DNA from 3 places in the Kocuria sp. NBRC 114282 genome. Region 1 is predicted to be linked to each of the others. Evidence: riboswitches for the same ligand, from Rfam matches in the RefSeq annotation. Region 1 holds a riboswitch; each other region holds the start of a gene.
The links. A riboswitch is a leader RNA that binds a small molecule or an ion and turns the genes downstream of it on or off. The one in region 1 is predicted to bind thiamine pyrophosphate.

Region 1 (5,604 bases):
ACCGAGCTCAGGACCCCATGGCCAGCTGCAGCAGCAGCATCAGGGTGGCCGGGCTGATCAGCACCGAGAGGATCATCACGATCACATTCCAGGGCCTGTGCCGCCGATAGGAGATCGTGCTGGCCAGCGCAGTGAGGAACGCCCCCACCTCCGCCAGCGTGGCCACGATCAGCCCCCCGAAGAACGTGAGGGTCATGGCCGCGCCGGAACCGGTGTTGCCCAGCCCGAAGCCCGCCACGAAGGCCGCGAGCCCCACGATCCACAGGATGACGGCGATCGGCAGCAGCCGCGGCTCGGCCTTGCCCTTGCGGCGCTTCCGCTGCGCAGAGGCAGGCGCGGCGGAGGAGCGGCCCGCTCCTGACCGGGCGGCGGCGGGCTGACGTCGGGCGCTGCGGGAACTGGGGAACATGGCGGACATGGTGCCATCACCTGCTGGATGCCGGCTCACGTGAAAGTGAGCGGCAACCCGCAGCCACTCACTGATGACGCGTCACGTTTGTCGCTATCCTGGGGGCATGACAACGGCACCCGACACCGACCCCCGCAGCCTCCCCTCAGACGCCGACGAGCCCGGGGACTCCCCCTCGACGGCAGCTGGCACGGGCGGCGCCGGCGACGGCGTCGACTGGCTGTCCGCACATGAGGAGACCGTCTGGCGCCGCTGGCTCGCCGTGAGCAGCCGCATCCCCGCCGCCCTGTCCTCGCAGCTGCAGTCCGATTCCGGCTTGTCGCTTCAGGACTACGACGTCCTGGTCATGCTCAACGACAGCGAGAGCTCCTCCTGCCGGATCACCGAGCTCGCCGGGCTGCTGGACTGGGAGCGCTCGCGCATGTCCCACCACCTCACCCGGATGGAGAAGCGCGGCCTGATCGCCCGCTCGGCCGCCCCGGACGACGGTCGGGCGCAGCTCGCACAGCTCACCGAAGCCGGTCGCCAGGCCCTGGCCGCAGCCGCCCCGGGCCACCTGGGCGCCGTGCGCAGGTCGTTCTTCGACGCCCTCGATGCACAGGACATCGAGGACCTGGACCGCATCACCTCCCGGATCGCTCGCAAGCTCGACATCCGCCGCCCGGACTGCGCACCGATCGACTGACCCGCGCAGGCCGGCTGCCGCCCTGCGCGGACACGGCCTGGCGCATCACGACGACAGCGCGTTCGTCGTTCCCGCCGTCCCTCGAGCACGGCGGACCTAATGGTTGACATGTCACCTACATTGACGCATACTGTTCCGTGAAACGTCACGCGAGCGCCGGAAGACCCCGGGCTCGCGAGTCGCATCCAAGGAGCGAGCACCATGCAGTTCGGCATCTTCACCATCGGCGACGTCACCCCGGATCCCACCACCGGCAAGGCGCCGTCCGAGGCCCAGCGGATCCGGTCCATGACCAAGTACGCCCTCAAGGCGGAAGAGGTGGGACTGGACGTCTTCGCGACCGGCGAGCACCACAACCCGCCGTTCGTGCCCTCTTCACCCACCACGCACCTGGCCTATATCGCCGCCCAGACCGAGCGCCTGCGCTTCTCCACGGCCACCACGCTGATCACCACGAACGACCCCGTGAAGATCGCTGAGGACTACGCCTTCCTCCAGCACCTCTCCGGCGGTCGTGTGGATCTCACCATGGGCCGTGGCAACACCGGTCCGGTCTACCCCTGGTTCGGCAAGGACATCCGCCAGGGCATCCCGCTGGCCATCGAGAACTACCACCTGCTGCGCAAGCTGTGGCGCGAGGAGGTCGTGAACTGGCAGGGCAAGTTCCGCACCCCGCTCAACAGCTACACCTCCACCCCGTGGCCGCTGGATGACACCCCGCCCTTCGTGTGGCATGGCTCGATCCGCTCCCCGGAGATCGCGGAGCAGGCCGCCTATTACGGCGACGGCTTCTTCCACAACCACATCTTCTGGAACATCGAGCACACCGCCTCGATGGTGAACCTCTACCGCCAGCGCTTCGAGCACTACGGCCACGGCGCCGCCGACCAGGCGATCGTGGGCCTGGGCGGCCAGATCTTCGCCGCTGCGACAGAGGCCGAGGCCAAGCGGGTCTTCCGCCCGTACTTCGACAACGCGCCGGTCTACGGCCACGGCCCGTCGCTCGAGGACTTCTCGCGGATGACCCCGCTGACGGTCGGCACCCCGGATCAGATCGTGGAGCGCTACCTGGGCTACGCGGATCAGGTGGGCGACTACCAGCGCCAGATGTTCCTGCTGGATCACGCCGGCCTGCCCGAGGAGATGGTCCTGGAGCAGATCGAGATCCTCGGCCGGGAGATCGTCCCGCGCCTGCGCGAGGGCTTCGAGGCACGTCGCCCGGCGCACGTGCCCTCAGACCCGCCCACCCACGAGACCCTGCGCGCCCAGGGCCCGGACTCCAAGCACCGCCAGGTCATCAACGCGCGGCCGCAGGACGAGCAGAAGGAGGATGAGCAGCGATGACCCGTCAGCTCGTCGTCGTCTCGGCGGGGCTGTCCTCGCCGTCGTCCACCCGCCTGCTGGCGGACCGGATCGCCCATGCCGTCGAGTCCCGGGTCGGCGCCCGGGGCGAGGCCCTGGAGGTCCACCACGTGGAGCTGCGGGACCTGGCCCTGCCGCTGGCGCAGGCCATGACCACGGGCGGGCTGCTTGATCCGCAGCTCGACGAGGACAAGCGCCTGGTCGCCCAGGCCGACGGGCTGGTGGCGGTCACGCCGATCTTCCGGGCCTCCTACTCGGGGCTGTTCAAGATGTTCTTCGACGTCCTCGACGACGAAGCGCTGATCGACCTCCCGGTGCTCATCGCCGCGACGGCCGGCAGCCCGCGCCACAGCCTGGTCCTGGACCACGCGCTGCGCCCGCTGTTCTCCTACTCGCGGGCGGTCGTGCTGCCCACGGGCGTGTTCGCCGCGACCGATGACTTCGGCTCCGGGGACACCGGAGGCCTGGAGTCGCGGATCGCTCGAGCCGCCTCCGAGATGGCGACGGCACTGGTGGCCGAGTCCGCCGGGGTGGAGGGCTTCCTGCCCACCGAGCCCGCGCGGGCGCCGCGTCGCAGCGGTGTAGACCTGGGCCCGGTCACGGACTTCGCGAGCCTCCTCAAGGGCCACGACGGCTCCTGACGGGCTCGCCGAGCTCTCGGAGGACCCATAGGCCGCCTGACCTCCTCATATGTCGAATATGACATATAAAAAGGTCTCGTCTCTCACAGCGGAACCGGATGCCGCCCTGTCGGCATCCGATCCTGCCGCCTATACTGGGCTGCGGACACGGGGTGCGCCGCCGGCGCTGAGATCAGACCCGTGGAACCTGCTCCAGCTCGCACTGGCGAAGGGATGTCCCTGATGAGCTCCACCTCGAACATCGCCCCCCAGCCCGCCGTCGAAGCGGCCGGTCCATGGACGCAGTCGCTGTGGGACGCCGGCGCGCAGACGGCAGCCGAGATCCAGGACTCGAGATTCGTGCGCGCCCTGCTGGACGGAACCCTTGACGACGCGCGGTTCACGTTCTACCTCGCCCAGGACGCCCTGTATCTGGCCGGCTACGCCCGGGCCCTGGCGGCTCTATCCGCACGCTGCGATCACGCCCCGGACCAGCTCGCGTGGGCACAGGCCTCGGTCGGCTGCCTCACGGAGGAGGCCCAGCTGCACCGCACCTGGATGGCCGCCCGTCCGGAGGCCGCCGACGAGCCCGCCAGCACCGTCACCGCGGCCTACACGGACTTCCTGCTGGCCGCCGCCCTGGGACAGGACCGAGCTGTCGGCGCTGCTGCAGTGCTCCCCTGCTTCTGGCTTTACGCCCAGGTCGGAGCCTGTCTGCCGACCGTGGAGCCGGATCACCCGTATGCCGCATGGCTGGAGACCTACCGCGATCCCGACTTCGTGGCTGCAACCGCTGCAGCCCTGGAGCGCGTCGAGCGGGAGCTCGCACAGAGCTCGGAATCAGGCCGTGCGGCAGCACAGCGGGCCTATCTGGCAGGCTGCCGCCACGAGCTGGCGTTCTTCGATCAGGCCCTGACTCAGGATCAGTCGGAGATCATCCCGCGCTGAGAGCGCGGACCGACTGACGGGACCCTCACCACGGTCCCTTCCGGTGCCGCGGCGCCGTGTCGGCCACATGGCGACCGCGGCGTCGTCGGGCCGATGGCGGCGTGATGTGATCCCCGAACTCCTCCGGCTCGCGCCGCGCCAAAGGGCCCCGTATGCGGATCCTCGGGGGCCTCCGCCAGCCCGATCCGATCGTGCACCCACCGCAGCGGGGCCGGTGCCCACCAGTTGGCCCGCCCGGCGATCCGCATGAACGCGGGCACCAGGACGCCGCGCACCAGGGTCGCATCGAGCAGGATCGCGAACGCCGTGCCCAGGCCGAACAGCTGCATGAAGCTCACCTGGCTCGTCCCGAAGGCCGCGAACGACACCGAGAGCACCAGCGCCGCGAGTGTGGTGATGCGCCCGGTGTGCGCGAGCCCCTCCACGACCGCCATGCGGTTGCTGCCCGTCTGCTCCCACAACTCCTTCATGCGCCCGATCAGGAACAGCTCGTAGTCCACCGACAGCCCGAAGGCGATGCAGAACAGCAGGACGGGCATGGACATGTCCAGCGGGCCCCGCGTGAAGCCCAGGACCCCGGAGAGCAAGCCGTGCTGGAACATGAGCGTCACCACGCCCAGCACCGCCGGCAGGAGCACCAGCGTGATGGGCACGGCGAGGTGCTCGGCCAGCCCCAGGTCCTTGATCACCTGCTGGCTGTTCGAGGCGATCATGGGCGCGGAGCCGCCCACCAGCACCTCGGTGCCGTCGCCGCGCTCCTGGCTCAGCTAGTCCACGAGCTCCGTGGAGATCTCAGTCTGCTCGGCCAAGGTGCCCTCGATGTGCGCGACGACCATGCCCGTGCGGCCGTCGTCAGAGCCCAGCGGGTCGCTCATGCCGGGATCGCTGAAGGCATGGACGGACTCGATGCCGTCGTGCTCGCGCAGATCCGCGGCGATCTCCTCCCCCACGTCAGCGGAGTCAGCTGCCTGGGAGCCTTCGGGGGCTCGGACAAGGACGACGAGGCTCGCCTCCCCGCCGACCTCTTCGTGCACGATCTGCTGTGCCCTGGCGGATTCCGAAGTCGGGTCGGCGTAGCCGCCCCCGGGAACGTAGCACGGGAGACGACGCCGGCGTCGGTGCTGGTCGGCGCAGAAGTCGCCCGTCCTGGGGACGGGTCATGCGCCCGCAGCAGATCCGCGCCGCGCCCGTGCCCCGAGGGCCGGGAACAGATGCGAGATCACCGCGCAAGGGACCACATCAGGGCCTGCCCTGTGTCGCTGCGCAGGGCCGTCGTCATCATCCGCCGAACGGTGACCTGTCAGGGGCAGAGCCGCCCCCCGCCGGCGCCCGACAGGCCCGGCAACGACGACGAGCCGCCGCCCCGGAAAGGGGCGACGGCTCGTCGGTCAGGCGTGCCGTGCAGGACGGCTCACCCGAAGGATCAGGCGGGGACGACCTCGAACTCGATGTTCGCGTTGACGTCCTCGTGCAGGCGCACGGTGGCCTGGTAGGTGCCGACGGTGCGGACCTGCTCGCGGATCTCGACCTTGCGCTTGTCGATCTCGCCCAGGCCGGCGGCCTTGACGGCGTCGGCGACC
Region 2 (5,604 bases), on a different contig from region 1:
GACCGCGACCCCCAGCAGCAGGGCATCGGCCCGTCCGAAGCGCAGAGGTCGAGCCCAGGTGCGGCTGCCGGCGTCCACCACCCCGCCGAAGCCGCGCACCTCCATGGTCACGGCCAGCCGCGAGGCCCGCCGCAGGGACTGCACGAGCAGCCCGAACGCACGCCCGCCCAGCTCCCGCACTGCCGCCAGGGGGGCTCGGGAGCCGCCGACGCCGCGTGCCCGACGAGCCGTCACGAGCACCTGCCACTGATCGATCATGACCGTGACCAGGCGCAGCCCCACGAGCGCTGCCAGCACGACCCGCACCGGCAGCCGCATGGTCCGGGCAAGCCGGTCGGCCAGATCGGTCGGGTCGGTGCTCAGCAGCAGCATGACGCCCGGCAGGGCCAGGGCCAGCCCACGCAGCGCGATCGCGGCCCCGGCGGCGATCGAGCCCGAGGTCAGCTGCAGGGGCCCGGCACTCACCCACAGGTGCCCGCCGGCATCCGAGAGAACCGCGGTGCCCCAGCCCGAGAGCAGGGCGGCCACCAGCAGGGGCCAGATCCGCAGCAGCAGAGCACCGGGCCGCTGGCCGATCGCAGCCAGGCCCACGAGCTCCACGGCCAGGATCAGTCCGGAGGTCACGGGATCCGCCGAGAGCAGCAGCGCCAGGCTCAGCACCGCGACCGCCCCGAGCTTGGCCAGGGCGTCGCGGCGAGCCAGGGCGCCGCGCTGCCGAGCGGGCGCGCTCGTGGGCCGCGCTTCCTCCGTCGGCCGGGTTCGGGGTCGCACCGCGATCTCCTCGGCTCCCAGGGCGCGGACCAGGTCGTCATCATGGGTCACGACCACGACGCAGCGGCCCTGCCGCACCTGCTCGGCCAGCAGCTCGACGACGGCCGCCCAGGTCACTGCGTCCTGCCCGAAGGTGGGCTCGTCCAGGATGAGGATCTGGGGTGCTGCAGCCATCACCGTGCCCACGGACAGGCGGCGCTTCTGGCCCCCGGAGAGGGTGAAGGGATTGGCCTCGGCGTGGGCCGAAAGATGCAGCCGCTCGAGCAGCTCGTCCACGCGGCGGGCGATCTCGTCCTCGGGGACCCCGGCCCGGCGCGGGCCCACGGCGAGCTCCTCGCGCACGCTGCCGGTGAGGAACTGATGCTCGGGCTCCTGGAAGACCGTGCCGATGCGCTCCACAAGCTCCGGGCCGGACCATACCGAAGGATCGTCCGGCAGCCCTCCGGCGAGGCTGCCGGCAGCGCGCACCGTACCGGCGCTAGGCACGAGCAGACCGGCCAGCGTCAGGGCCAGCGTCGACTTCCCGGCGCCGTTCGGCCCGGTCAGCGCGAGCGCGCTGCCGGCGCGCAGGCGCAGGTCCACCGGCTGCGCCGCCGGGGCGCCGGCCCAGGCCCCGTCGGGCACCGCGTCCCCGCGGCGCACGCGGCGACGGCGGCGGGAGAGCAGGCCCTGCGAGGGCTGCTCGCGCGAGACCTCAAGCTCGTCGGCGCGCAGGAGCAGCTCACCGGGGGCGGGGGCCGGGGCGGCCGCGGCGGCGCGCTGGCCCGGCAGCCAGATGCCGGCGCGGCGCAGCTGCTCGCGCTGGGCCCCCCGGGCGCCGAGGACGTCCTCGGGGCTCCCGTCGGCCAGCACTCCCCGCGGCCCCAGGACCACGACGCGCTCCACCAGATCCGCCCAGACCTCGGTGCGGTGCTCGACCACGATCAGCGTGGCCCCGGTGTCCTCGACCACCGTCTCGACCGCCCTGCGGACGGTGGCCACCCCCTCTGGATCCAGGTTGGCCGTGGGCTCGTCGAGCAGCAGCAGGCGCGGGCGCATGGCGGTGATGCCGGCCAGGCCGAGGCGCTGCTGCTGCCCGCCGGACAGCGCCGAGGTGTCCCGGCTGCGGGAGATCTCCAGCCCCACGGCACGTAGGGCGGCATCGGCCTGGTCCCAGATCTCCTCGGCGGGCACGGCCAGGTTCTCCGGGCCGAACGCGACGTCGTCGCCGGCCCTGGCCAGCAGGATCGAGGACTCCGGATCCTGCTGGAGCAGGCCGGTGACGACGCCGCGCTGGGCTGCGGGCTGTCCGTCCACGAGCAGTTCGCCGCGCGGGCCGCTGCCTCCTGAGGGCGCTGCGCGACCGCCGTCGGGCCCCGGCCCGGGGGCATCGGAGGGGGCATCGTCCTCGGTGTCCGGGAGCACGCCCGCCAGGGCGTGCAGCAGCGTGGACTTGCCCGAGCCGCTGGCGCCCAGCAGCAGCACGCGCTGCCCCGCGGGGATCTCGAGGTCCACCTGCTCGAGGGCTGGGGTCTTCCGACCCTCGGGCTGCCAGCCGAAGCCGCGCGCGAGCACGGCGGCTCCGCCGCGCACGGCCCTGTCGGCTCCGTGCGTGCGAGCGGTCATCGACCGGAGGCCAGGCCCGAGAGCACTCCCGTGGAGCGCAGAGCGCGCGTCAGTGCCCACATGGCAAGACCGGCGATGACCGCCCCGGACACCGTGCCCAGCACGACGTAGACCGCCTGGTGGGCCATCGGCCACTCGTAGTAGTAGATCAGGCACTCGGTCAGCGTCCCGAGCGCTCCGGCGGCAGCGCCCGAGGCCACGGCCACGACCGGGCCGAAGCGGCGGTACCCAGCGGCCAGGAAGACGGCCTCCGCCGCCGCGCCCTGGATGAGACCGGAGAGCACGACCGTCATGCCGAAGTGGGTGCCCAGCAGCCCCTCGAAGCACGCCGCCAGCAGCTCGCAGGCCAGCGCTGCGCCGGGGCGGCGGATGATGAGGGCGGCCAGCGGCCCGGCCATCAGCCATCCGCCGACCAGCAGGCCGCCCGCCGGCGGATAGCCGACCGTGACGGCCTGGGAGAGGGGGTAGACCAGAGCGGACCAGGCCCAGAAGATCACGCCGCAGGCGGCGGCCAGCACTGCGAGGACCACGAGGTCGAGCACGCGCCACCGCAGGCGGGAGCGCGCGCTGCGCTGCGGGGAGCCGACGGTTCCGGAGTCGCGGTCCGAGCGCGTATCGAGGCCGGATCCGGTGCTCATCTGACCGGTGCTGCGATGCTGCGTCATGGTGGTCCTCCTGGGGGCCCGGGGACGCCGCGGCGCCCCTGTCATCAGGAGGGGAGAAGCGCTTCTCGCGCGATGCTGCGTGGGCGGGCGCCCGCAGGAACGCGCGAGAAGCACCTCCGAGATGCTCGACTTCCTTCGCCGGTGCTAGCCGGAGCAGGTTCGAGGGTCTGCGGCGGACCGCACTCTCAGCGCCCTCGGGCGCTCCCCTGTCGTATTCCTGGGATCCTACGCCAAACGCGCAGCAGATGCAGGTCGCCCTCAGCCGGACCCGGAACGGACGAAGGCGCCGGGAGCACACGGCTCCCGGCGCCTTCGCCATCGATCAGCAGGCCGCGCGCAGCGGCCGGCCCGGATTGGTCGAGATCAGGCGCGGCCCTTGGCCTTCTCATGGGCCTTGAGCTCGGCCTTCTCGCGCTGCTCGGCGACCTGGCGGTTGACCAGGGTCCGCACGACCGTGGTCAGCACGCCGCTGACCACCGCGAACAGGACGATGTCGAGCCAGCGGTCCTCACGGGGGTCATCGCCCTTGGACGGGACCTGGCGGCCGGTGACCTTCTTCCACGTGGCGTCGAGGCCCTTGGTGGCGGCCTGCACGCCCAGCACGGACGCGCCGGTGCCGATGAGTCCCATGATCTTGGGGTTCATGTCATCTCCTACCCCGAGTGAGCCACTCGGGAGATCGCGGAACCGGCGCCTCAGCCGGCGCCGGAGGTTCGGTGCTCACCCTAGCGCGCTCGGCGAGCCGTCGCGGATCACGACGGGCGATCCGCGCCGCCCTGCGACTCGGCGGTGTCGGCCTCGTCCAGGGCTGCGGCCAGGTCATCGGCGATCAGCGTCTCATCGAGCACGTGCTTGGTCCGATAGCTCGAGCGCCCCACCATGTGCGCCGAGACCGGCGCCGTGAGCAGCATCAGGGCCCAGCCCAGCAGGGCCAGCGGCAGCAGCGTCCACTCGCGGGAGTGGATCACCACGGCCAGCAGCATGCACAGCAGACCGAGCACCTGCGGCTTGGTGGCCGCGTGCATCCGCGACAGGACGTCCGGCAGCCGGATCAGGCCGAGGCCGGCCGTCAGGGACATGAGGCAGCCCACGAGCAGCAGCACGCCCACGACGATGTCGAGCACGAGGTCCATGGGATCCATCAGCGGTGTCCCTCCTTCTCGGACGGGGCGGGCTTCTGCATCGGGGCGGGCCGGTGATCCTGCTCGGCCCGCTCGCCCTCGACCGGCTCCTTGGTGGCGCCCTCATCGGTCTGGCCCGTCTTCCGGGGCCGCGTGGGCTGGACGAACCGCGCCACGGACACCGAGCCGATGAAGCCCAGCAGCGAGACGGTCACGATGACCATCATGTAGTCGGAGTGATCGCTCCAGACCATCTCCAGGGCGATCGCGGCGACCACCACGGAGAGCAGGACGTCGCTGGAGAGCACGCGGTCCAGCAGCGAGGGTCCCTTCACCAGTCGGTACAGCACGCCGGCGGCCCCACCGGCGAGCATCACGAGGCACACGGCCATGACGAAGGTGCTCATCGGCTCTGCTCCTCATCCCGTCGTTCGGCCTTCGATCTGTGGGCGTAGCCCGCCCAGCTGCGCAGCACGGCCCGAGGGCTGAGTCCACGGCCCTTCTGGGCGTCCTCGCGCCGCAGCGCGGCGTAGTCCTCCGGAGAGCCCATCATGCGGATCCAGGCAGCCTCGGTGTTGCGCACGGACTCCCGGAAGTGCTCGATGTCCTCGTCGTCGTGCACGTCCAGGACGTGGAAGTAGAGGATCGCGTTCGGACGATCCACCTCCAGCAGCACCGAGCCCGGGATCAGTCCCGTGGTGCTTCCGGTCGCGGTCATGATCAGATCGGAGTGCGAGCGCATCTGCACGGCGGTCACCGACGAGGAGGCCCTGGGCCCATGGGCGATCACGGTCCACATGACCTCGAAGCTGGCGCGGATGACCTGCCACAGGAAGGTGACGAACAGGGTCACGGCGTGCAGCACGTTGAAGCGGCTGGACAGCTGCACGGGCGGCAGTGCCAGCGCCCGGGTGACCAGCAGGGACAGCACCAGGCCCACCAGGAGGTTCTTGGCCGTCAGCTCGCCCCACAGCACGGCCCATACGAGCATGAGCCACAGGATCAGGGGGATCTCCACGGCCCAGCGGTGCTCGCGCCGCCGCGGCCGGGCGGATGCGGACCCGCGGGATGTCGCTGTCGAGCTCACTGATCTGCCTCCTCGGACTGCTCGGCGCCCTGCCGCTGCGCGTCGGCCTCGGCCGAGGGCCGCGAATCCGTGCCGTCGTAGACCTCGCGCTGGATGCCGGCGCCGCTGTCCTCGCCCACGTCCTCCCCGTACTGCTCGCCCTCCGGCACGCTCGGTGCGGCAGGGTCATCGGAGCTCGGGTCCTCGCCGTCGTCCACGACGCCGCGCGGTCCCGATTCGTCGCCGAAGACCGCCTCGACGTAGCGCTCGGGGTGCATGAGGTTCTCCGCGGCGTTGTCGGCCACCGAGAACAGCGGTCCCGCGAAGACCGTGAGGGCGACCCCGACCGCCACGAGCATCCCGGTGGGCATCACCA
Region 3 (5,604 bases), on a different contig from region 1:
GAGGCGGAGTTCCTGGCTCGTCGGGAATCGGTCGAGCGGACCATGGTGGTGCGGCAGAAGAACGACCGCATCCAGATCGGCGTGCTCGAGGACGGGATCCTCGCGGAGCACTTCGTCTCGCACACCCAGCAGGACTCGCTGATCGGCAGCGTCTACCTGGGCAAGGTCCAGAACGTGCTGCCGTCCATGGAGGCCGCCTTCGTGGACATCGGCCGCGGCCGCAACGCAGTCCTCTACGCCGGCGAGGTCGACTGGGACAAGGCGAGCCTCAACGGTGCGGCCAAGCGCATCGAGAATGCGCTGAAGCCCGGAGACCCGGTGCTCGTGCAGGCCACCAAGGACCCGGTGGGGCACAAGGGCGCGCGCCTGACCAGCCAGATCTCCCTGCCGGGGCGCTACCTCGTGTTCGTGCCCGGCGGCTCGATGACCGGCATCTCCCGCAAGCTGCCCGACGTCGAGCGCCAGCGGCTGAAGAAGATCCTCAAGGATCACCTCCCGGAGGGTGCGGGCGTCATCGTGCGCACCGCCGCCGAGGGGGCTTCGGAGGAGGAGCTGACCAACGACATCAACCGCCTGCGCACCCAGTGGGAGCAGATCCAGGAGAAGGCGGCCCAGGGCAAGACGCTTGCGCCGGAGCTGCTGTACGCCGAGCCGGATCTGACCATCAAGACCGTGCGCGACGTCTTCAACGAGGACTTCACCGCCATGCACGTCCAGGGCCAGGAGGCCTGGGACGGCATCGAGGCCTACGTGACCTACGTGGCACCTGACCTGCTGGACCGCGTCCACCGCTGGGAGAGGGACGAGGATCTCTTCGCCCACTACCGGGTGGACGATCAGATCTTCAAGGCACTGGAGCGCAAGGTCATGCTGCCCTCGGGCGGCTCCCTGGTGATCGACCGCACCGAGGCCATGACCGTCGTCGACGTCAACACGGGCAAGTTCACCGGCTCCGGCGGCAATCTCGAGGAGACCGTCACCAAGAACAACCTCGAGGCGGCCGAGGAGATCGTGCGGCAGCTGCGCCTGCGCGATATCGGCGGCATCGTGGTCATCGACTTCATCGACATGGTGCTCGAGGCCAACCGCGACCTCGTGCTGCGGCGCCTGGTCGAGTGCCTGGGTCGCGACCGCACCAAGCACCAGGTCGCCGAGGTCACCTCGCTGGGGCTCGTGCAGATGACCCGCAAGCGCATGGGCACCGGCCTGCTCGAGGTCTTCTCGGAGGACTGCGAGGCCTGCGACGGCCGCGGCGTGGTCGTCCACGATCACCCGCTCAAGGGCCGCAGCTCGGGCTCCTCGGACAACCGGCAGGGTCGCAACGACCGCAAGCGCAGCCGTCGTCTCCCGGGCGCTCAGGACGAGCAGCGTCCGCGCGCCGAGGATCCGGAGCAGGCAAAGCGCGCACAGGCCACCCGAAGCGCCCTGGCCGCGATCGCCTCGGCCAGCGGCCACGACACCGACTCCTCCGCCTCGGCAGGAGAGCGGACGGAGGCAGCCTCTGCGAGCGAGCCCGCCGGGGACCAGGAGTCCCAGGGCCAGCGCCCGCAGGAGTCCCAGGACTCCCGCGAGAGCGGCAAGCGTCGTCGCAAGCGCCGCGGCAAGCGCTCGCGCGGCCGCGGTCAGGACGGCCAGGCCCCGCAGGACCAGAACGATCAGGACCGCAGCGACCAGGCCCAGAGCGACCGGCAGGACTCCCCGCAGGCCGATCCGGGGCAGGGCCAGGACACCGGCGCCCAGGCAGAGCAGGGCCGCGGTGAGTCAGACGGCCGCTCCGGGCAGCGCCGGCAGCGCGGTGAGCGCTCCTCCGGCCGTGGCGGCCGCGGCCGGTCCGAGGCGCAGTCCGGGGCCCGCTCCGAGGATGAGACCCGCTCGCTGATCGAGGCGCGCATCCGAGCGGCCTCCGGCGAAGCCCCCGAGCGGAGCACCTCGGGCGAGGACGCTGCAGAGCAGGCCCCCGCGGCCCAGGCCATGGTCGGCGACCCCGCGTCCCCGGAGGTGCGGGAGCTGAGCCGTTCGAGCTCGCGCCGAGACTCGGCCGAGGGCTCCGAGGGCCGTCGTGAGCGGCGCTCGCGCACGGCGCGCAGCGAGTCGAAGGACGCCGCTCAGGGCGCATCGCAGGGCGAGCGGGCGGCGGCTGCTCAGCAGCAGCGCCGCAGCCGCACCGCGGCCGCTCCGCAGGCTGCCCCGGAGTCGGTGCAGGCGCCTGCCGCACCGGCGGCTCCCGCCGTCCAGGGCACGGCCACGGTGCGCGGTGCGGACGCGGAGCAGGCCGCCCCGGTGCGCCAGCGGGCGCGTCGCTCGCGTCGTGCGGCGGCTCCGGCGGGCACGCCCGAGGTCCCGCAGCCGGCTCCTGCGGCTCCGGCCGCCTCGGCGACCGTGACCGCAGGCAGCGCCTCGGTGGTCTCGACCTCCGAGGGAGCCTCGCAGGTGACGATCAACGGCGAGGTCATCGAGCTGCCGCAGGGCCAGAGCGCCGCCGAGGCGCTGGGCGCCGGGGGCTCGTCCGGCTCGCAGCTCGAGTCGCTGGCCAGCTCGCTGGGCGAGCGCGAGCCCGGTGCCGCCGGTCCGCGCCGTCGCCCGCGCCGCTCGCGCCGCGCCAGCGCCCCGGAGGCCGCCCCCCAGGCGGGTCCGGCGCAGGATGGCGGGGACGCCTCGCAGGGTGAGCACGAGCACTCCTGAGCGCAGTCGGCGCCGGTGATCGGCCGGCGCCGACAGGACGACCCGGTCGCATGACGGCCGTCTCCCCGAGAAGGGGAGGCGGCCGTCATCGTCTTCGCCCGGGCAGCCGGATCATGGGTAGACTGAGCAGGCACGACACGGGGTGCCGCCCGAGCAGGCGGCTGAGAGCACACCCGTCGAACCTGAACTAGTTCGCACTAGCGGAGGGATTGTCGCCATGACGCACAGTCGCACCCTGAATCCATCGCACGACGCCTCCGGGCCGGTCTCGGCCCGGATGGCCCAGCTGCTCGAGCAGCTGCGCAGCACGCGCCCCCTGGTGCAGTGCCTGACCAACACAGTGGTCTCCAACTTCACCGCCAACGCCCTGCTGGCCCTCGGCGCCGCTCCGGCCATGACGGACATCCAGGGGGAGGCCGGGCCGTTCGCCGAGATCGCCGATGGCATGCTGATCAATCTGGGCACTCCCGATCCCGAGCAGCGCGGCGCCATGCGCGAGGCCGCTGCCGCCCGGCAGGCCGGAGGCCGACCCTGGGTGCTGGACCCGGTGGCGATCGGCTCGCTGCCGATCCGCACCGCCCTTGCCGCCGAGCTGCTGGAGTCCCGTCCCGCGGTGATCCGCGGCAACCCCTCGGAGGTCCTGGCTCTGACCGGAGGGGCCGGGGGCCGCGGCGTCGACACGACGGATGCCCCGGAGACAGCGGTGCAGGCCGCCCGGCAGCTCGTGTCGGCCGGTTGCGCCGATGCCGTGGCCATCTCCGGGCCCGTCGATCTGATCGTCTCCGCGTCGGGGACGCTGCGCGTGCCGCACGGTCACGAGCTGCTGACCCAGGTGGTGGGCGGAGGGTGCGCCCTGGGCTCCGTGATCGCGGCCTTCGCTGCCGTCGCGCAGGACCCCGCCGACGCCGCCGCGGCCGGGAGCCTGGTCTGGGGACTGGCGGCCGAGGACGCCGCCGATCGCTGCCAGGGCCCGGGGTCCTTCGCCGTGCATCTGCTCGACGCCCTGGCCGGGCTGCGCCCCGAGGACGTCGCCGAACGGTGCCGCGTCGAGGCGGAGGCGGCCGGCGCACCGAGCGCCGCGGACGGTGCCGCCGCCGGGGCGGGTCAGGCAGAGGAGGCCGGGCGATGAGCCCCCGATTCGACCCCGCCGCACTGTCGCTCTACCACGTCACCGACCCCCAGCTCAGCCGGCCTCGCAGCGTCCCCGAGGTCGCGCGGCTGGCTGTCGAGGGCGGGGCGAGCATGATCCAGGTCCGGGCCAAGGATGCCTCCGGACGCGAGCTGCTCGAGCTGCTCGAGGCCGTCGTGTCGGCCGTCGACGGCGCGGCCCCGGTGGTCGTGGACGATCGCGTGGAGTGCCACCTGGCCGCACGCGCCCGGGGGATCGCCTGCGACGGCGTCCACATCGGCCAGTCGGATCTGCCTCCGGAGGACGCCCGCCGGCTGTGCGGCCCGGAGGCGATCATCGGCCTCTCCGCCGCCTCGGAGGCCGAGATCGCCGCCGCAGCGGGGCTGCCCCCGGCAACGGTGGACTATCTGGGCATCGGCGCGGTGCGGGCCACCGCCACCAAGCCCGACGCCCCGCAGCCGCTGGGCATCGACGGCTTCGCCCGGGCCCGAGCCCTGAGTGCCCTCCCGGCCGTGGCCATCGGCGGGATCCGGCCGGAGGACGTCGCGGGGCTGATGGCCGCAGGTGCCGACGGCGTGGCCGTGGTCTCCGGGATCTGCGCGGCTGCCGATCCGCGCCTGGCGGCGCAGACCTACCGACGGGAGATCCAGCGATGAGCACCATCAGCCCGCGCGCCGTCCCGCGCGTCCTGTCGATCGCCGGAACCGATCCCACCGGCGGAGCCGGAGTGCACGCGGACCTGAAGACCATCAGCGTCCTGGGCGGCTACGGCATGGGCGCGATCACCGCTGTCGTCTCCCAGAACACCTGCGGAGTGCGCTCGATCCACACCCCGCCGCCGGAGGTGCTGAGGGATCAGCTGCTGGCCGTCTCCGACGACGTCGTCGTGGATGCCGTGAAGATCGGCATGCTGGGCAGCGCCGGTGCCGTCGAGGTCGTGGGGCAGTGGCTGCAGGAGCAGAAGCCGCCGCTGTGCGTCATCGATCCCGTCATGGTCGCCACAGCCGGTGGGACCCTGCTGGAGTCCGAGGCGCTCGGCGCCGTCCTGGAGCTGCTGGGCTCCGCCGACCTGGTGACGCCGAATCTCACGGAGCTCGCCTCCCTGCTGGACCGGGCGCCGGCGCAGGAATGGTCCGAGGCCCTTGAGCAGGGACGGCGGCTGGCCGATCGGCTGGGCGTGCTCGTGCTCGTCAAGGGCGGGCACCTGCCGGGGGAGCGCACCCCTGATGCGCTGGTCGCGCCAGGGCAGGAGGAGCCGGTGGCGCAGTGGGACGCAGCGCGGATCGACACGAGCTGCACCCACGGCACGGGCTGCTCCCTCTCGAGCGCGATCGCCGTGCTGGCGGCGCGCTCGGGGCGTCTCCCGGAGTCCGTGGAGGCGGCGCGGGGCTGGCTGCGCGGAGCGCTCGAGCATGCCGAGGAGCTCGAGGTGGGGCGGGGCAGCGGTCCCGTGCACCACGGGCACCACCTGGCACCGGCCCTGCGCGGGATGCTCGGGGCGTGATCCGGATGACGACTCGCGCGGGGGCGATGTCCTTGTCCGCAGCGGTGACGATGGAGTAATCTGCTTGCTCAGTGCCATGCCGCATGACCCCTCGCGACACCGTCCATGTCGTGAGTGCGGGACTTCGGAAGGCACACCCGGGTGCAGCTCCTGACCGCTGAGAAGCCGCGTCGGCCGTACTGTCTCCATCCCACTGGCAGGCCGACGCCACGGTGATCTCGGCGTCGTCAGTCAGGCAGGAGCGTCTGCGCCCCCAGACAGTGATTTCTACTCGAGAGAAGTGAGTTCC

Region 2: another riboswitch for thiamine pyrophosphate. It lies ahead of QSJ40_RS01635 (ECF transporter S component); the one in region 1 lies ahead of QSJ40_RS11880 (thiaminase II/PqqC family protein).
Region 3: another riboswitch for thiamine pyrophosphate. It lies ahead of thiM (hydroxyethylthiazole kinase); the one in region 1 lies ahead of QSJ40_RS11880 (thiaminase II/PqqC family protein).

The regions. Positions count from the first base shown of each region.
Region 1 is NZ_BSQO01000009.1:62,516-68,119, reverse strand. Features, by position in the region: gene QSJ40_RS11900 (hypothetical protein) at 8-409, opposite strand; gene QSJ40_RS11895 (MarR family winged helix-turn-helix transcriptional regulator) at 516-1,094, shown strand; gene QSJ40_RS11890 (LLM class flavin-dependent oxidoreductase) at 1,296-2,438, shown strand; gene QSJ40_RS11885 (FMN reductase) at 2,435-3,097, shown strand; TPP riboswitch at 3,236-3,328, shown strand; gene QSJ40_RS11880 (thiaminase II/PqqC family protein) at 3,320-4,024, shown strand; gene QSJ40_RS11875 (MMPL family transporter) at 4,000-4,791, opposite strand; gene QSJ40_RS11870 (hypothetical protein) at 4,792-4,974, opposite strand; gene rplI (50S ribosomal protein L9) at 5,448-5,604, opposite strand, start outside.
Region 2 is NZ_BSQO01000001.1:355,898-361,501, reverse strand. Features, by position in the region: gene QSJ40_RS01640 (ATP-binding cassette domain-containing protein) at 1-2,376, opposite strand, end outside; gene QSJ40_RS01635 (ECF transporter S component) at 2,373-3,041, opposite strand; TPP riboswitch at 3,155-3,259, opposite strand; gene QSJ40_RS01630 (DUF4235 domain-containing protein) at 3,405-3,686, opposite strand; gene mnhG (monovalent cation/H(+) antiporter subunit G) at 3,794-4,183, opposite strand; gene QSJ40_RS12755 (MrpF/PhaF family protein) at 4,183-4,569, opposite strand; gene QSJ40_RS01615 (Na+/H+ antiporter subunit E) at 4,566-5,249, opposite strand; gene QSJ40_RS01610 (Na+/H+ antiporter subunit D) at 5,246-5,604, opposite strand, start outside.
Region 3 is NZ_BSQO01000003.1:6,411-12,014, forward strand. Features, by position in the region: gene QSJ40_RS06270 (Rne/Rng family ribonuclease) at 1-2,682, shown strand, start outside; TPP riboswitch at 2,811-2,909, shown strand; gene thiM (hydroxyethylthiazole kinase) at 2,900-3,811, shown strand; gene thiE (thiamine phosphate synthase) at 3,808-4,467, shown strand; gene thiD (bifunctional hydroxymethylpyrimidine kinase/phosphomethylpyrimidine kinase) at 4,464-5,315, shown strand.